Regions from separate parts of the Enterobacter sp. fkY84-1 genome, predicted to be linked through region 1. Evidence: predicted binding sites of a transcription regulator. Region 1 holds the regulator's gene; each other region holds the start of a gene.
What was found. The regulator Fur, encoded in region 1, represses iron uptake genes when iron is present. The targets are predictions, from matches to a motif close to ATAATAATGAGAACNACTATCAA.
Positions count from the first base shown of each region.

Region 1 (4,561 bases):
GTACGATCGCCTGTTCAGCGTGCCTAACCCAGGTGCGGCGGAAGACTTCCTGGCGACCATCAACCCGGAATCTTTGGTGATCAAGCAGGGTTATGCGGAGCCTTCTCTGAAAGCGGCTGAAGCAGGCAAAGCGTTCCAGTTCGAACGTGAAGGATACTTCTGCCTGGACAGCCGTCACAGCACGGCGGAAAAACCGGTATTTAACCGTACCGTGGGCCTGCGTGATACCTGGACGAAGATCGGCGAATAATATTGCTGCTCTGGTCAATGAGAAACAAACGCCGCATTATGCGGCGTTTTTTTATTTAACGATCAGAGTATTAAGCCAGGGGTTAAAGTGGCGTCATGAAAATAACAGGTCAATGAGGTGCTACTTATTTTTTAAAAAAAAGTTTGTGCCATTACGAAATTCAAAAGGGTTATAAAAAAGGAAACCGATCCCACGCCTGGATACTGAAATAGCTGAGAATTTCCCGTCATTCCTCGCCTTCCTGTAAATGTTACAAAGCACTACCAATTATGTGCACTTCGTCATAATCCTGACCTTTGCCCGCTGAAAAGCATTGATAATTCGCGTCGCGAAAAATAACCTAAAGACGGTAGTTAATTCGAGGGTATTTAAAACTACCCCTGACCATTTGGTCTTTTTTATTTACGCCGTTTCAGGCGTTTTAATTCGTCAAAGAGGAATAATCTATGCGTACGTTCAGTGGCAAACGTAGTGCGCTGGCGCTGGCTATTGCCGGTGTGACAGCAATGTCGGGCCTGGTGATTGCGCCAGAGGCAAAAGCAGCGGGTTTCATCGAAGATTCTACCCTCACGGGCGGTATTTATTACTGGCAGCGTGAGCGTGACCGTAAAGACGTCACTGAAGATAAATACAAAACCAACCTCTCGCACTCCACCTGGAACGCCAACCTGGACTTCCAGTCAGGCTACGCCGCGGATATGTTCGGTCTGGATATCGCCGCGTTCACCGCGATCGAAATGGCGGAAAACGGCGACAGCGGCCACCCGAACGAAATCGCCTTCTCCTCCAGCAACAAAGCCTATGATGAAGACTGGTCCGGGGATAAGAGCGGTATCAGCCTCTACAAAGCCGCAGCGAAATTTAAATACGGCCCGGTCTGGGCGCGTGGGGGCTATATTCAGCCAACCGGCCAGACGCTGTTAGCCCCACACTGGAGCTTTATGCCGGGTACCTATCAGGGTGCAGAAGCCGGGGCTAACTTTGACTACGGTGACGCAGGTGCGCTGAGCTTCTCCTATATGTGGACCAACGAGTACAAAGCACCGTGGCACATTGAAATGGACAAGTTCTACCAGAACGATAAGAAAACCAAAGTCGATTACCTCCACTCGCTGGGTGCGAAATACGACTTCAAAAACGATCTGGTTCTCGAAGCGGCATTCGGCCAGGCGCAAGGGTATATCGATCAATACTTTGCCAAGGCCAGCTATAAGTTTGATATTGCGGGTAGCCCGCTGAGTACCAGCTACCAGTTCTACGGTACGCGCGACAAAGTCAGTAACGGTGGCGTCAATGATATCTACGACGGCACCGCGTGGCTGCAGGCGTTAACCTTCGGCTACAAGGTCGGTCAGGTTGATTTGCGTCTGGAAGGCACATGGGTGAAAGCGGAAGGGCAGCAGGGCTACTTCCTGCAGCGTATGACCCCGACCTATGCTTCCTCCAACGGTCGTCTTGATATCTGGTGGGATAACCGCTCCGATTTCAACGCCGACGGTGAGAAGGCGGTCTTCTTCGGCGCCATGTATGATCTGAAAAACTGGAACCTGCCGGGCTGGGCGGTGGGCGCTTCTTATGCTTACGCCTGGGATGCAAAACCAGCCGACATGGCAACACCGGATGCTTACTACGATCCAAACTATCGCCTGAAAGAGTCTTCCTACAGCCTGGATGCTATCTATACCCTGCAGGATGGCCGCGCGAAAGGCACGATGTTCAAACTGCACTTCACCCAGTACGACAACCACTCCGATATCCCGAGCTACGCGGGCGGTTACGGCAACATCTTCCAGGATGAACGTGACGTGAAATTCATGGTTATCGCACCGTTCACCATCTTCTGATGAATCGTCCGGCGGGTTAGATCCCGCCGGACCGGAGACTGCAAATGATGAAAAAAATCGTAATCGTCGCGCTGTTGGCATCGGGGCTGGTGGCGTGTGCCCAGACTCAGGCACCGAAAGAGGACTCCCGTCTCAAGGAGGCCTACAGCGCCTGCATTAATACTGCGGAAGGTTCGCCGGAGAAGATTGAAGCCTGCCAGAGCGTGCTGAACGTGCTGAAGAAAGAGAAAGCGCACGAGCAGTTCGCGACGCAGGAGAATGTCCGCGTGATGGATTACCAGGCCTGTATCCAGGCACGTAAAACCGGTAACGATCAGGAAGTGGCGAAGCGTTGCGATAAGATCTGGAACGAGATACGCAATAATAATAAATAAGTTGCTTTACGCCCGGTGGCACTGTGCCACCGGGCTTTTTTCTGGCAAAAAAAAGCCAACCTTACGGCTGGCTCAGAGTATGAACACTCACTTATTTTGCGTCATGCGCATGTTCATTTTCGCGGCAATCGCCTTCAGCGCAGTGACCATAAAGGTACAGGCTGTGGTTGGTCAGACGGATGCCGTGACGCGCGGCGATTTCACGCTGGCGCGCTTCGATAGAGTCATCGCTAAATTCAATGACCTTGCCACAGTCGAGGCAGATCAGGTGATCGTGGTGCTGCTGCTGGGTCAGTTCGAAGACAGATTTACCACCTTCGAAATTATGACGGGTGACAATGCCCGCGTCATCAAACTGGTTCAGCACGCGATAGACGGTAGCCAGCCCAATCTCTTCACCCATGTCGATAAGACGTTTATAAAGGTCTTCCGCACTGACATGGTGATTGTCTGGACCCTGAAGCACTTCGAGGATTTTTAACCGAGGAAGCGTAACTTTCAGGCCAGCCTTCTTTAATGCGGTATTGTTGTCAGTCATGCGGAATCTGTCCTGTTGCTAAACGATTCACTTCTGTAGGAAGTGACAGAAAATGCACCCGGGATAATGCGTCTCATTATAGAACTGCCATGGCTAAATGAAAACTGCAAGTCTCAGGCAAAATATGCTTATAAAAATGGGGTATCACCAACAAACTTGCTCGGTGGAAAACCACATTTTATCAGGGAGACATTGTACAGGTCTGGGCGAAAAAGTTAAAAGATTGTAGCAATTAATTTAATCGGTTTGACCTGGTGCGCGGGCGCAACCGCCGTTGCGCCGCGATAAAAATCAGGCGTTGAGAATATCGTCCAGGTGCAGTTCTTCACGGATCTGCTTAACCCATTTCTCGACGCGCTCTGCAGTCAGTTCTGGCTGACGGTCTTCGTCGATGGCCAGACCCACGAAATGATCGTCATCGGCCAGGCCTTTGGACGCTTCGAAGTGGTAACCGGCGGTTGGCCAGTGGCCGACGATTACAGCGCCATTCGGCTCAATGATGTCGCGGATGGTACCCAGCGCGTCACAGAAGTACTCGGCGTAGTCTTCCTGGTCGCCACAGCCAAACAGGGCAACCAGCTTACCGTTGAAGTCCACTTCTTCCAGCGTCGGGAAGAAATCATCCCAGTCGCACTGGGCTTCGCCGTAGTACCAGGTCGGAATACCCAGCAGCAGAATGTCATAGCCTTCGAGATCTTCTTTGCTGCTCTTGGCGATGTCATGCACATCAGCAACGTCTTTACCGAGCTGTTTTTGAATGTTTTTCGCGATATTTTCGGTATTGCCGGTATCACTGCCAAAGAAAATGCCGATGATTGCCATGAGTAAAATAACCTCTTGAAACTTAATAGTATGGTGGCGCAATTCGGCCACGGATAAGGGCAATAATAGCAGAACTGGCAACCCTGCGGAAACAGCTATCGCGCAGGACTGCACTCTGTGCTACATGAAAAGGGTAATTAAGGGAATTTTCAGACTTATGCCTGGCTGCGCAGCATCTCAAGCTGGGCGATCAACATCTCTTCAATGAGCTCGCTGCGGCTAATATTTCGCGCGTCGGCCAGCTCGTTAAGCGCATCGACCGCGTCGGCGTTGAGCTTCAGTTCGACACGCTTAAGCCCACGATTTTTATCGCGTTTAAGCTGATTGCGTTTATTGATACGCAGCTGTTCATCGCGCGAAAGCGGATTCGTCTTCGGTCGTCCCGGGCGACGCTCATTCGCGAACAGATCTAGTGTCGTACGGTCCGTTTGTTCTTTGGCCATGATTCTGAGACTTCGGGGGAAACACGCCGCCCTGCTAATGCCCGGGCGATAAGCGCGCCATCATACATCACCAAAAACGGCGCGCCAACGACTGGAAGCCCGCAGCCTTCCAGTCGCTCTCTTTTTAATCAATTTGCAGTATCAGCAAGATAGCGGCGAATGGCGCGCAGCACGGCGTCAGGTTTTTCCGCATGCACCCAGTGTCCGGCTCCGGCAATGACGTGGGCACGAGCCTGCGGGAATTGCGCCAGTATGGCGTCGCGGTACGCGTCGGTAACGTAAGGGGAATT
Region 1 is NZ_CP169393.1:1,277,095-1,281,655, forward strand. It holds gene glnS (glutamine--tRNA ligase) at 1-250, shown strand, start outside; gene chiP (chitoporin ChiP) at 697-2,094, shown strand; gene chiQ (ChiQ/YbfN family lipoprotein) at 2,142-2,468, shown strand; gene fur (ferric iron uptake transcriptional regulator) at 2,560-3,006, opposite strand; gene fldA (flavodoxin FldA) at 3,298-3,828, opposite strand; gene ybfE (LexA regulated protein) at 3,984-4,271, opposite strand; gene ybfF (esterase) at 4,400-4,561, opposite strand, start outside.

Region 2 (4,561 bases), 1.6 Mb from region 1:
TCAGGCGCTGCCAGGTCTGGATCGCCAGGCTTTTCAGATGGGGGACGTGGTACACCGGCAGCTCCATCACGAACGGTGACGCTTCACCGCGCATGATGGTGTGTTTCAGCATTAAGCCGGTCAGGATCGCCATCACGATGCCCAGGACATACAGCGAGAAGACCGCCAGCGCGCCCTGCTGGCCAAAGAAGGCTGCCGCAAAGACCGCAAAGATCGCCAGTCGGGCACCGCAGGACATAAACGGCGCCATCATGATGGTCATCAGACGCTCGCGCGGTGCATCCAGCGTGCGCGCGCCCATCACCGACGGCACGTTACAGCCGAAGCCGACGATCAGCGGGACGAAGGATTTGCCCGGCAGGCCCAGCGCCTGCATCAGACGATCCATCACGAACGCCGCGCGCGCCATGTAGCCGGAATCTTCCAGGAACGAGAGGAACAGGTACATCATGCCGATCTGCGGCACCAGCGGTAGAACGGTATTGATACCGCCGCCGATCCCCTGCGCGAGGAAGATGGTGAGCCATTCCGGGAAGTGCAGGGTGTAGCCCACCCACTGAATGCCGTGCACGAAGACCGCGACGGAACCGGCGTCAAAAATCGGCTGCAGCGCGCCACCGATGTTAATGGCGAGCAGGAACATCACGTACATCACCAGCAGGAAGATGGGCAAACCGAGGAAGCGGTTGAGCACAATCTTATCCACCGCCGCCGTAAAGCGGCTGGGTTCCGCCGTCAGCGCGTTACTGACCACGTCGCAGATCGAGGCGATAGCCTGGTAACGGGCATCGGCGATGTGCAGCGCCGGGTCGTCCAGCTCGTCGCTAAGACGGGCCACCGTCACGTCCAGCTTATCGGCCGCATGACCGGCATAAGCGCGGCTGTAAATATCCCCTTCCAGCATCTGCAGGCCAAGCCACAGGCGCTGTTTCGCAGGCATGGCTTTGTCCATCTCCTGCGCCAGCACGTTGGCTTCGCGCAGGAGAGGCTGGGCGTAGTGCACCAGCTCAACGTCGCGATTTCCCGCGTGACGGTCAATGGCCAGCTTCAGCGCATCAATACCGCGCGCGCGCGTCGAGACCAGCGGAACGACCGGGCACCCGAGGCGCGCGGAGAGGGCATCAACGTCGATGCGTAGCTTTTGTTTCTCTGCGATGTCGAGCATGTTGAGCGCCACGATGCAGGGGATACCCAGCTCCAGCAGCTGCAGCGTCAGATAGAGGTTACGCTCGAGGTTCGAGGCATCGACCACGTTGATCAGCAGATCCGCGTCGCCGCCAAGAATGTAGTGACAGGCTATTTGCTCATCGAGCGAAGTTTGCGACGAAATGGTGGTTAAGGAGTAGGTACCGGGAAGGTCAACCAGCGTCACCTGGTTGTCTGTCGTCGTGAACTGGCCCTCTTTACGCTCAACCGTTACGCCCGCCCAGTTGCCCACGCGCTGGCGAGCCCCGGTCAGCTGGTTAAAAAGCGTAGTCTTGCCGGAATTAGGATTGCCAATTAAGCCAATAGTTAACTTTTTCATTTTTCTGGACTCACTGAAACCGCTGGCTTGTTATCGGGATAAGGCTTCGACTTCTATTAACGCGAGGTCTTTTTTACGCAGGACCAGATTCACGCGTCGGGTTTCGATATGAACCGGATCGCCTAACGGCGCCACGCGTACGACCTGGAATGACGAGCCGGGCAGCATGCCAAGCGACAGCAGCTTTTGCCGATAGGCCGGGCTAATTTCGCGGGTAAAACCGGTAATCTTCCATGCACTGTCTGGAGTGAATTGCATAACGCCTGATTCCACGAAAGGTTAAATTATCTACTATGCGATGATAATGAGAATAGTTTTTATCAGCAATATTAAAACTGTGACGGAATGTTGTTTACGGTATTAATTTACGGCCTGTTTGACCTTGCTCAATATTTGCTGAAATGCCGGGAAAACGAAAAGAGAGGTATTTGTTAACGGGGTGATAATTCGTGGTTTAAATATGGCTACACGCTATTTATTTTAATTCCCTGCGGCCTGCTTGCCGGGCGGCACTGCGTTTGCCCGGCCTACAAAACCGTAGGCCCGGTAAGCGTAGCGCCACCGGGCATGTACAACCTTAGCGTTTTTTACCCATCGCGGCCGCCAGCGCATCCATCATCGCGCTGTTGCCTGCAGGCTGGGCGTCACGTCCACGCGGCTTCGCGGCTTTCGCGGCCGGACGCTGCTGCTCGCGGCCCCCGCCGTTGCCGCCGCGGCGCGCGCTGGTGTCACCCGGCTGCTCGTCCAGACGCATGGTCAGGGCGATACGCTTGCGCTGCAGATCCACTTCCAGCACTTTGACCTTCACGATGTCGCCCGCTTTGACCACGGTGTGCGGGTCTTCAACGAACTTGTCGGCAAGGGATGAGATATGGACCAGGCCATCCTGATGCACGCCGATATCCACAAACGCGCCAAAGTTGGTGACGTTGGTCACCGCACCTTCCAGCACCATCCCTGGCAGCAGGTCGTTCATGGTCTCGATACCGTCAGCAAAGGTCGCCGTTTTGAACTCAGGACGCGGATCGCGGCCCGGTTTTTCCAGCTCTTTAATAATGTCGGTAACGGTTGGCACACCAAATTTGTTGTCAGTGAAATCAACGGCTTTCAGGTTGCGCAGGGCGCTGCTGTCGCCCATGAGATCCTTCAGCGCCTGCTGGGTGGCGGCCAGGATGCGTTCCACCACCGGGTACGCTTCCGGGTGAACGGTGGAGGCATCGAGCGGGTTATCGCCGTGGTTGATGCGCAGGAAGCCCGCGCACTGCTCAAACGCTTTTGGCCCCAGACGGCTTACCTTCAGCAGCTGCTGACGGTTCTGGAACTGGCCGTTCTCATCGCGCCAGGCGACGATGTTTTGCGCCATCATGCGGGTTAAGCCCGCTACGCGGGTCAGCAGAGGGACGGAGGCGGTGTTCAGGTCAACGCCAACGGCGTTTACGCAGTCTTCCACCACCGCGTCCAGCTTGCGCGCCAGCTGAGTCTGGCTCACGTCATGCTGATACTGGCCCACGCCGATCGATTTCGGATCGATCTTCACCAGTTCCGCCAGCGGATCCTGCAGGCGGCGAGCGATCGAGACCGCACCGCGCAGGGAAACGTCCAGGTCCGGGAACTCCTGGGCCGCCAGCTCGGACGCAGAATAGACGGACGCCCCGGCCTCGCTGACGATCACTTTCTGCGCCGTCACTTTCGGGAACTGCTTCTGCACGTCGAGATAGAAACGTTCGGTTTCGCGGGACGCCGTACCGTTGCCGATGGCGACAAGTTCGACGTTGTATTTTTCGCACAGCGCCGCCACCACGACGGCCGCTTTCGCTGCCTGGCCGGTGTGCGGATAGATGGTGTCGGTGGCGACCAGCTTGCCGGTGCCGTCAACGACAGCGACTTTTACACCGGTACGCAGACCCGGATCGAGACCCATGGTCGCGCGCAGGCCAGCAGGGGCGGCCATCAGCAGGTCGTGCAGGTTGCGGGCGAAGACGTTGATGGCTTCATCTTCGGCGCGTTCGCGCACGGTGCCCATCAGCTCGGTTTCGAGGTGCATCAGCACCTTGATGCGCCAGGTCCAGCTCACCACGCCTTTGCGCCAGCTGTCAGCCGGGGCGTTGTTCAGGCGCAGGCCAAGATGGTCGATGATGATCTGCTCGCAGTGGCTCTCTTTCGGCGGCTCGTCAAACTGCGGGTCGGCGTTCAGGGAGAGCTGCAGCACGCCTTCGTTACGGCCGCGGAACATTGCCAGCGCGCGGTGGGAAGGGGTGGTGGAAATCGGTTCGTGGTGATCGAAGTAGTCGCGGAATTTCGCGCCTTCTTCCTCTTTACCCGCGACGACGGTAGAGACGATGTGGGCGTTCTTCCACAGATAATCACGCACTTTAGCGAGGAGGGCGGCATCTTCAGCGAAGCGCTCCATCAGAATGTAGCGTGCGCCGTCGAGGGCGGCCTTGGTGTCCGCTACGCCTTTGTCGGCGTCGATGAATTTCGCCGCTTCGGTATCCGGATCGTGGGACGGCTCGTTCCACAACAGGTCGGCCAGCGGCTCAAGACCCGCTTCAATTGCAATCTGTCCGCGCGTGCGGCGCTTCGGCTTGTACGGCAGATAGAGGTCTTCGAGTTCGGTTTTGCTCAGGGTGCCATTGATGGCGCTTTCCAGTTCGCTGGTCAGCTTGCCCTGTTCGCCGATGGATTTGAGAATCGCCTGACGACGTTCTTCCAGTTCGCGCAGATAACCGAGACGGGTTTCCAGGTTACGCAGCTGCGTGTCATCCAGACCGCCGGTGACTTCCTTACGATAGCGTGCAATAAACGGCACGGTGTTCCCTTCATCAAGCAGGCGAACGGCAGCTTCTACCTGTTCGGCTCTGGCCTGAAGTTCACCCGCAATAATGCGGCAGAGCGAATCTTTCATCATGGCTTTATCATCTGTTGAGTCGAAAAAATCAGGGGATAGTTATACGGGCTGACACGGCAAAATGCCAGCCGGGGAGGGCGCTCTCGGACTATTTTACGTAGACGATCTCATTAACGTACCAGCTGGCT
Region 2 is NZ_CP169393.1:4,352,409-4,356,969, reverse strand. It holds gene feoB (Fe(2+) transporter permease subunit FeoB) at 1-1,525, opposite strand, end outside; gene feoA (ferrous iron transporter A) at 1,556-1,783, opposite strand; gene ACEPLT_RS20900 (Tex family protein) at 2,103-4,433, opposite strand; gene greB (transcription elongation factor GreB) at 4,522-4,561, opposite strand, start outside.
Region 2: feoA (ferrous iron transporter A) is a predicted target of Fur. The motif match lies at 1,824-1,846, and genes of this name have one in related genera.

Region 3 (4,561 bases), 2.0 Mb from region 1:
AGTACCTTTACCCTTCGAATGTGAAACCTTCGCGACAGAGGCGGTTCCGCTGGCGGGGATCCGCGTCAATGTTGATATCCTCCAGCTGCAGGAGTTGCTGATGGAGATTGGCGAAGACGAACTCTTCCAGCCTTCGATGGCCTCAAGCGGGATCAACTCGGCAACGCTGTCGGAAGAGATCCTCTGCGCCATTGAGCGTCTGCTGGACGTCATGGAGAGGCCGCTGGACGCGCGCATACTGGGCAAGCAGATTATCCGAGAAATTCTGTACCACGTGCTGCTGGGCCCGGGCGGCGGCGCGTTACTTGCCCTGGTGAGCCGACAGACCCACTTCAGCCTGATAAGCCGCGTGCTCAAGCGTATCGAAAGCCAGTACACCGAAAACCTCAGCGTCGACCAGCTGGCGGCGGAAGCCAATATGAGCGTCTCGGCGTTTCACCATAACTTTAAATCGGTGACCAGCACTTCGCCGCTGCAGTACCTCAAAACCTACCGGCTGCATAAGGCGCGGATGCTGATGATCCACGACGGCATGAAGGCCAGCGCGGCGGCGATGCGGGTGGGCTATGAAAGTGCGTCGCAGTTCAGTCGGGAGTTTAAGCGCTATTTCGGCGTCACGCCGGGAGAGGATGCGTCACGTATAAGAACGATGCAGGGAGCCTGACGAAAAACGTAGGCCGGGTAAGCGATAGCGCCACCCGGCTTTGTTGAATTATGCGCTGCAGTACTTCTTCTTAATCACTACCGCGATGGTTCCCACCAGGCCCGCCACCAGCAGGAACATCGGCAGCACCATCAGGAAGGTCATCACCTGATCTTCGTGGTGTTTCACGAAGGGGATCATATTCAGCGCGTAGCCGAATGTCGTCACCACGCCAACCCAAAGCAGGGCGCTCAGCCAGTTGAAGAACTGAAATCGGCGGTTCGACAAACCGGAAATGCCCGCCATCGTCGGCAGAAGGGTGCGAACGAACGCCAGAAAACGCCCGGCCAGCAGCGCAAGCAGGCCGTGCCGGTCAAACATGCAGGTTGCACGCTGATGGTATTTATGGGGTAACTGCGCCAGCCAGCTTTTGACCACGCGCGTGTTGCCGAGCCAGCGGCCCTGCAGATAGCTCAGCCAGCAGCCCAGGCTGGCTGCGGAAGTGAGGATAACCATCGTGGGCGTAAAGTCCATGACGCCTTTGCCGATCAACGCCCCGGCAAGCAAAAGCAGACTGTCACCGGGTAAAAACGAAGCTGGCAGTAATCCATTTTCCAGAAACAGCGTTGCGAACATCACGAAATAGACGACGCCTATGACGTGAGGATCCGCCAGGGCGGCAAAATCATGTTGCCAGAGCGCCGCGATAATATCTTGAATAACAGCCATGGACTTTCCTGTGGAACAGCAGATATAGCGCTATTGTACTCCCTAATTCGCCCGTCGGGTTTGATCCCGGGCGCAACTCATGCAGACTTTTCTGCTTGCGGTGTCCACAAAAGCGTCCAGAGAGTACATTTTAAGCCAGCACTCTACACGATACGCTCGAACCCTGCTGCTAAATCCGCAATCAGATCGTCAACATTTTCTAAACCGATATGCAGTCGTATTAGGGTACCGCTGAAGTCCACTTCACCGCCGGGGCGCAGGGCCGCGATCTGCTCCGGCTGGTTAGCCAGGATCAGGGATTCAAAACCGCCCCAGGAGTAGGCCATGCTGAAGAGGCTAAAATTATCCAGATAGCTTGCCAGCTCGTCATTATTCAGCCGTTTTTTCAGCACAAACGAGAACAAACCGCTGCTGCCCGTAAAGTCACGTTGCCAGAATTCATGCCCCTTACTGCCCGGCAGCGCCGGATGGTTTACGCGCTCAACCTGCGGATGCTGAGCCAGCCATTCGGCCACCTTCAGGCTGCTTTCGTGGTGCTGACGCAGGCGAACGCCCAGCGTGCGGATTCCGCGGCTGGTCATGTACGCCGTGTCGGCATCCACCATCTGGCCCATCAGATAGGCGTTTTCACGCAGCTGATCCCAGCAGCGCGCGTTGGAAACCGCAGTACCAATCATGCCGTCAGAGTGGCCAATCAGGTATTTCGTCGCCGCCTGGATGGAAATATCAATGTCGAATTCCAGCGCTTTAAACAGCACGCCTGCCGCCCAGGTGTTGTCGATCATAATGATCGCCTCTGGCGCTTTGCTGCGCACGGCCTTGACGATAGCCGGCACGTCGTGAACTTCCATGGTGAGTGACCCCGGCGATTCCAGGAACACAATGCGCGTGTTTGGCTGAATAAGTTCGGCAATACCTTCACCAATCAGCGGGTCGAACCAGCCGGTCGTCACGCCAAGCTTGCTGAGGATTTTGGTACAGAAGTCCTGGCTGGGTTCATAGGCGGTGTTGGTCATCAGGATATGGTCGCCCTGTTCCACAAACGCCAGAATGGTGTTGGCGACCGCCGCCGCGCCGCACGGGAACAGCGCGCAGCCTGCGCCGCCTTCCAGTTCGCACATCGCTTCCTGCAGAGAAAAGTGGGTTAGCGTGCCGCGACGGCCATAAAACAGCCCGCCTTTTGCGCGGTTGCGCGTGGCGTTTTTTTTCTCCTCAACGGTGTCAAACACCAGCGAGGAGGCGCGTTGAATCACGCTGTTGACCGATCCCTGAGTATATTTTTTGCTGCGTCCTGCCTGTACCAGCGTGGTATCAAGATGCTTCGTTGTCATGTTCGCTAACCCTGTTTTTATACGTCTGGACGTCCAGACTACCACGATTGGAAAAAACTGCACCCGCAGGCTTATCGAATAAGCAGAAAATATTAGCAAAAAAGCGCATAAGAAATTTTTACTGCGTAAGCGCAAGGAAAGTGAACGAAAATTGCGGCACTATGCAAATACTAATGAGAACTACTATCAATTCGACGATGTTTTGATATTATTACGTTCAGATTTTGTGATTTGCGTCCTGGAGATACAGAGTGGGTAATAATTTGATGCAGGCGGATCTCTCCGTTTGGGGCATGTATCAGCATGCTGACATCGTGGTTAAGATTGTGATGATCGGCCTGATTCTGGCGTCCGTTGTCACCTGGGCTATCTTCTTCAGCAAGAGCGCCGAGCTGCTTTCGCAGAAGCGTCGCCTCAAGCGGGAACAGCAACAGCTGGCAGAAGCCCGCTCTCTGGATCAGGCTTCAGATATGACCTCATCCTTCCACGCGAAAAGCCTGACTACCCTGCTCGTGAATGAAGCACAGAACGAGCTGGAACTCTCCGCGGGCAGTGAAGATAACGAAGGCATAAAAGAGCGTACCGGTTTCCGTCTGGAACGTCGCGTGGCGGCAGTTGGCCGACACATGGGGCGCGGCAATGGTTATCTGGCCACCATCGGCGCGATTTCGCCGTTCATCGGTCTTTTCGGTACGGTCTGGGGCATCATGAACAGCTTTATCGGTATCGCGCAGACCCAAACCACCAACCTGGCGGTCGTTGCGCCGGGTATCGCAGAAGCGCTGCTGGCGACGGCGATTGGTCTGGTCGCGGCGATTCCGGCGGTGGTTATCTACAACATCTTCGCGCGGATGATTGGCAGCTACAAAGCCACCCTCGGTGACGTTGCCGCGCAGGTTCTGCTGCTGCAGAGCCGCGATCTCGACCTGAATGCCAGCGCCGTTAAGCCGGTGCACGCGGCGTCCAAACTGCGCGTGGGTTGATATTATGGCGATGCGTCTAAACGAAAATCTGGACGATAACGGCGAAATGCATGAGATCAACGTGACGCCGTTTATCGACGTCATGCTGGTTCTGCTGATCATCTTCATGGTGGCCGCGCCGCTGGCGACGGTGGACGTGAAGGTGAATCTGCCAGCCTCGTCCAGCCAGCCGCAGCCGCGCCCGGAAAAGCCTGTCTATCTGTCCGTGAAGGCCGATAAATCGATGTTCCTCGGTAACGACCCGGTAACGGCCGACTCTGTTATCCCGGCGCTGGATCAGCTTACCGGCGGTAAAAAAGACACCACGGTCTTCTTCCGTGCGGATAAAACCGTGGATTATGAAACCATGATGAAGGTAATGGACACGCTGCATCAGGCGGGTTATCTGAAGATTGGGCTGGTCGGCGAAGAGAAAGCGGCCGCGAAGTGATAAAGAAGCTGGCGAAAGCCGGCTTTTTTTATGCCTGTTGGGTTTATGCGTTTTTATTTTCCGTCGGTGCGGTAGAGGGGGTTGCCAGCGCGTCCTCATCAAGCGCAACGCAGGTGACGTTTGAGGTACGGTACTCGCCGTCTGACAGTTTGCGCGTCAGACGCAGGGTGGCGATCTCTCTGGCAAGCAGGTACTGGTAGTTGGCCTCAAGGCGTCCCAGAAGCTTCTCTTTTAGCTCTGGCCGCTGTTCCATAATGGCGTTCATCACGGCGCCGTAAATTTCTTCTTTGACCTGCAGCGGATAAATCTCACGGCGATTCTGCCATTTCAGCCGCACCAGCGTCGCCGGGATCGATACCAGGTCTTGTGTAATGCGCGTCATCTCGTCATTTTTTGTGTTTCGCAGCGCGTCGAGATTTTGCTTTAAGATAAATTCATCACTTTT
Region 3 is NZ_CP169393.1:3,983,018-3,987,578, reverse strand. It holds gene ACEPLT_RS19015 (AraC family transcriptional regulator) at 1-664, shown strand, start outside; gene yghB (DedA family general envelope maintenance protein YghB) at 713-1,372, opposite strand; gene metC (cystathionine beta-lyase) at 1,516-2,703, opposite strand; gene exbB (tol-pal system-associated acyl-CoA thioesterase) at 2,955-3,686, shown strand; gene exbD (TonB system transport protein ExbD) at 3,691-4,116, shown strand; gene ACEPLT_RS18990 (hypothetical protein) at 4,160-4,561, opposite strand, start outside.
Region 3: exbB (tol-pal system-associated acyl-CoA thioesterase) is a predicted target of Fur. The motif match lies at 2,871-2,893, and genes of this name have one in related genera.

Region 4 (4,561 bases), 660 kb from region 1:
TGCTGCAGATGCTGCTGCGCCTGCTCGGAGCGCGTATTACCCTGCGCCTCAAACAGCCGGTGCCACTGCTGGAGCGCATTACTGCTGTTCGGTAAGCCAGCCATAACCCTGCTCCTCCAGTTGTTTAACCAGCTTAAAATCACCAGATTTCACAATGCGCCCCTGGTAAAGCACGTGGACGTAATCCGGCTTGATGTAGTCCAGAATGCGCTGGTAGTGGGTGACGATAATAAACGAGCGCTTGCCGTCGCGCAGGGCGTTCACCCCGTCGGCGACAATCTTCAGGGCGTCAATATCCAGACCGGAGTCGGTCTCATCCAGAATGCACAGCTCGGGCTCCAGCACCGCCATCTGCAGAATGTCGTTACGCTTTTTCTCGCCGCCGGAAAAACCGACGTTCACCGAGCGGGTGAGCAAATCTTCCGGCATTTTCAGCAGCTTGATTTTCTCTTCCATTAAATCCTGGAAGTCGAAGCGGTCGAGCGCCTCCAGCCCCCGGTATTTCCGCACCGCGTTGAGCGCGGTTTGCAGGAAGAACTGGTTGCTGACGCCGGGGATTTCTACCGGATACTGGAAGGCCATAAAGATGCCCTCGCCCGCGCGGTCTTCCGGCGACATCTCCAGCAGATCTTTGCCGTTAAATTCGACCGAGCCGTGGGTCACCTCATAATCTTCGCGTCCCGCCAGCGTCGCAGAAAGCGTACTTTTCCCGGAACCGTTCGGCCCCATGATGGCGTGGACTTCGCCCGGCTTGACGTCAAAATTGAGGCCACGCAGGATAGCTTTATCTTCTACGCTGACCTGTAAATCTTTAATGCTTAACATGTGCTTTCCTTAACCGACGCTGTGTTCAAGACTAATGGCGAGGAGTTTCTGGGCTTCAACGGCAAATTCCAGCGGCAGTTCAGAGAACACGTCCTTACAGAAGCCGTTTACGATCATCGAGATGGCATCCTCTTCGCTGATCCCGCGCTGCAGGCAGTAGAAGAGCTGATCTTCCCCAATCCGTGACGTGGTCGCCTCGTGCTCCAGCTGGGCCGTGTTATTACGGCATTCGACGTATGGGAAGGTATGCGCCCCGCAGTCAGCGCCAATCAGCATCGAGTCACACTGGGTGAAGTTTCGCGCATTGGTCGCCGTCGGCATGATTTTCACCAGCCCGCGATAGCTGTTCTGACTGTGTCCGGCGGAAATCCCTTTCGAGATGATGGTCGATCTGGTGTTTTTACCGATGTGGATCATCTTGGTGCCGGTATCGGCCTGCTGATGGCCGCTGGTGAGCGCCACCGAGTAGAACTCGCCGATGGAGTTATCCCCGCGCAGGATGCAGCTCGGGTATTTCCAGGTGATGGCCGAGCCGGTTTCGGACTGGGTCCACGACATCTTGCTGTTTTCGCCTTCGCACAGCGCACGCTTGGTCACGAAGTTCAGGATGCCGCCGGTATTGCCGTCGCCCGGGAACCAGTTTTGCACCGTCGAGTATTTCACCTCGGCGTCTTTATGGATGATGACCTCCACCACCGCCGCGTGCAGCTGATAGCTGTCGCGCACAGGAGCGGAACACCCTTCGATGTAGCTGACGTAGCTGCCTTCATCCGCGACCAGAATGGTACGTTCGAACTGGCCGGTTTTTTCGGCATTGATGCGGAAATAGGTGGAAAGCTCCATCGGACAGCGCACGCCTTTCGGCACGTAAATAAAGGTGCCGTCCGAGGCCACCGCTGCGTTAAGCGCCGCAAAGAAGTTGTCGTTAGAGGGCACCACGGTTCCGATGTACTTTTTCACCAGTTCAGGATGATCGTGAATCGCTTCGCCGAAGGAGCAGAAAATGATCCCCTGCTCTGCCAGCTTCTCGCGGTAGGTCGTCGCCACCGAGACGGAGTCAAAAATGGCGTCCACCGCCACCTCTTTTCCTTCGCGCACCGGTACGCCCAGCTGGTTGAAGGCTTCTTCTACCTCTTTGCTGAGGAAACTGTTCTCCGCGCCGGTTTGCTGCACCGCGCCGGGCTGCGAGGCGCAGGTGTCATCGCAGCTGCCGCAGGAGGGCGCGGAGTAGTAGCTGTAGTCCTGATAGTTCAGCTTGTCATAATGCGCTTTCAGCCAGTGCGGCTCTTCCATCTCCAGCCAGGCGCGGTAGGCGCTCAGGCGAAACTCCAGCATCCACTCGGGCTCGTTACGTTTCGCCGAGATCGCCCGCACGACATCTTCATTGATGCCTTTTGCCAGCTCATCGGTCTGCAGCTGGGTGAAGAACCCCTCTTTATAGTTGAGGTGCCCGCCGCTCCAGGTATTTACTTCACTCGTTGCTTCAGTATTACGAGACATAGTTCCGCCTATACCCCAAAGCTTTCGCCGCAGCCGCATTCGTTCTGGGCTTTCGGGTTATGAAATTTGAATAACTGGTTTAAGCCTTCGCGGACGTAGTCCACTTCGGTGCCGTCGATAAAGGGCATGGCCTGCAGCGCGACGTACAATTTTGCGCCGTCGGTCTCGAACACCAGGTCATCTTTCTCGGGTTCGGTGACGGTATCAAGCACGTAACCGAAACCTGCGCAGCCGGTCTGTTTGACACCTAAACGCACGCCAAGGATCTCGGGCTTTTTCGCCACCAGCTCGTGAATATGTGCCGCCGCAGCCGGCGTGAGCGTTAACCCGCGCCAGGCGAAATCGGCAGGATTAAAGGTTTCTGAATGCAGTTCCATAGGTCCACCTCATCTGATAAGCCATCAGGGCATAACACCATGTTAGTGATAACGATTATCACTTCAACCCTCTGTCAGCAGGGGCATTCGGCTAAACCGCCCTTTTTGCCTACTTTTATTAAGCATAGACCCTGTGGCAGGATGCAGGCAGGATGGATTTAATTGTTCAATACATTGATTAATAATGCATTTCGTTGTGGCATTCGGGCAGGAGAGGAGAAACGTAAAATATGCATTGGAAATGCCTATTTTTGAGATAGCTTTTGCATGGAAAGTGACAAAAATAAAAAAAGGCCCTCAAGGCCTCTTACACTTAATGATGAAATGAGACAGCAAACCCCTGTTCACGCCAGTGGTCGAGCTGTTCCTGCTGTCGAGGCGTTGGCGATTTCCCCGTCCAGACGAAGATTTTTTGTCCCGGGAACAGTTCAGGACGCGGCGAATCAATCGGTTCTGCCAGGACGTCAATGTGCCAGCCCTTCTGCGCTAAGCGCGCGGCTTCGAGCCACAGATGGGTGCGGTCATCGCACTCCCAGCCGATCAGGAGAGCGTCTTTACCGGCTTTCTTACGGGACTCCGCCAGGCTTGCAATCGCGAATTCAATCAGGACACCGTCTAACAGGCTCGCCATGTGTCGCACGGTATTTTGGTCCTGGTTCATCCGCTGACGGACGGGAGAAATGATATTGTCAATCAGGGAATCTATCGGGTGATCGCGGCGGAACTCACCAATTTTGGCGCGCAGCTTTGCCGGGCTGGCGTAGCGCAGAACGGTCATCATCTCTTCCTGGAACGAGACCCAGTTGCCCTGAGTCAACACTTCCTTGTTTTCCAGCAAGGCTTTTACTTTCCCGACCGAAACGCCGCTCTTCATCAGGCGTTTGATCTCTTCTATACGCAGGATATCTTCATCGTCAAACTGACGATGGCCCCCTTCGCTGCGCTGCGGCTTCAACAATCCATAACGGCGCTGCCAGGCACGCAGCGTAACGGGGTTGATACCGCATCGTTCGGCCACTTCGCCGATACTGTAATAGGCCATTAACTCCCTCACGCTCAGAACTTCCATACCTAACTGCACCAACCTTATCAGATTGTACAAACCATTTGTATAACTAAGACCGCATTTTGAACGGGTGAATGGCTTACCACCCCATCCACCTGTTAATACATTGTTGTATAAAATTTACCGTTCGTACAGTAACGACTGCCAGATTGTGTACAGCTTTATCACAATTCGAACTTTTTCTCCGGCCAGGCAATGGCTGGAATCCCGCCGTGCCGGGGGCTGGCAAAAAGATGCCCCTGGAACTGGGAAATTCCCGCAGATTCCAGCCACATCCACTCTTCTGCCTTCTCTACCCCCACCGCGCAGAACTGGATTTCAAGCGAGGAACAGCATTTGATGATCGCCTGAATGATGGCCTGTCGGGGGCCACTTTTATGCACGTTCGCGACCAGATCGCGATTAATCTTAATTCTGTCAGGCTGGAAGTGGGCCAGCAGCTGCAGCCCGGCAAAACCGGCACCAAAGTGATCGATCGTCACGCTGATACCCGCGCTTTTTAACTGCCTGACCGAATCCGTGAATTCATCAAAACGGGAAATGGCTTCGCTCTCGGTGAACTCCACCACGATTTGCTCAGGTACAAACCCGTTTGCTTCAATCGCGGTGAGCAGAAAATCCACGGCGTTGGGAATGTTAACCAGCGTCATAGGCAGCAGGTTCAGGGATAACGTCTGGTCCTGTAACCCCAGCGCGCTGGCCATAGACATAGCCACCTGCTTGCTCTGCAAATCAGAGGTGTACACTTCCTCCTGCGGAAGGCTGGCGAAATAGGCCCCCGGCGAGTCGCCGG
Region 4 is NZ_CP169393.1:1,939,965-1,944,525, reverse strand. It holds gene sufD (Fe-S cluster assembly protein SufD) at 1-104, opposite strand, end outside; gene sufC (Fe-S cluster assembly ATPase SufC) at 79-825, opposite strand; gene sufB (Fe-S cluster assembly protein SufB) at 835-2,325, opposite strand; gene sufA (Fe-S cluster assembly scaffold SufA) at 2,334-2,702, opposite strand; gene ACEPLT_RS09235 (MerR family transcriptional regulator) at 3,016-3,744, opposite strand; gene ACEPLT_RS09230 (diguanylate phosphodiesterase) at 3,933-4,561, opposite strand, start outside.
Region 4: sufA (Fe-S cluster assembly scaffold SufA) is a predicted target of Fur. The motif match lies at 2,742-2,764, and genes of this name have one in related genera.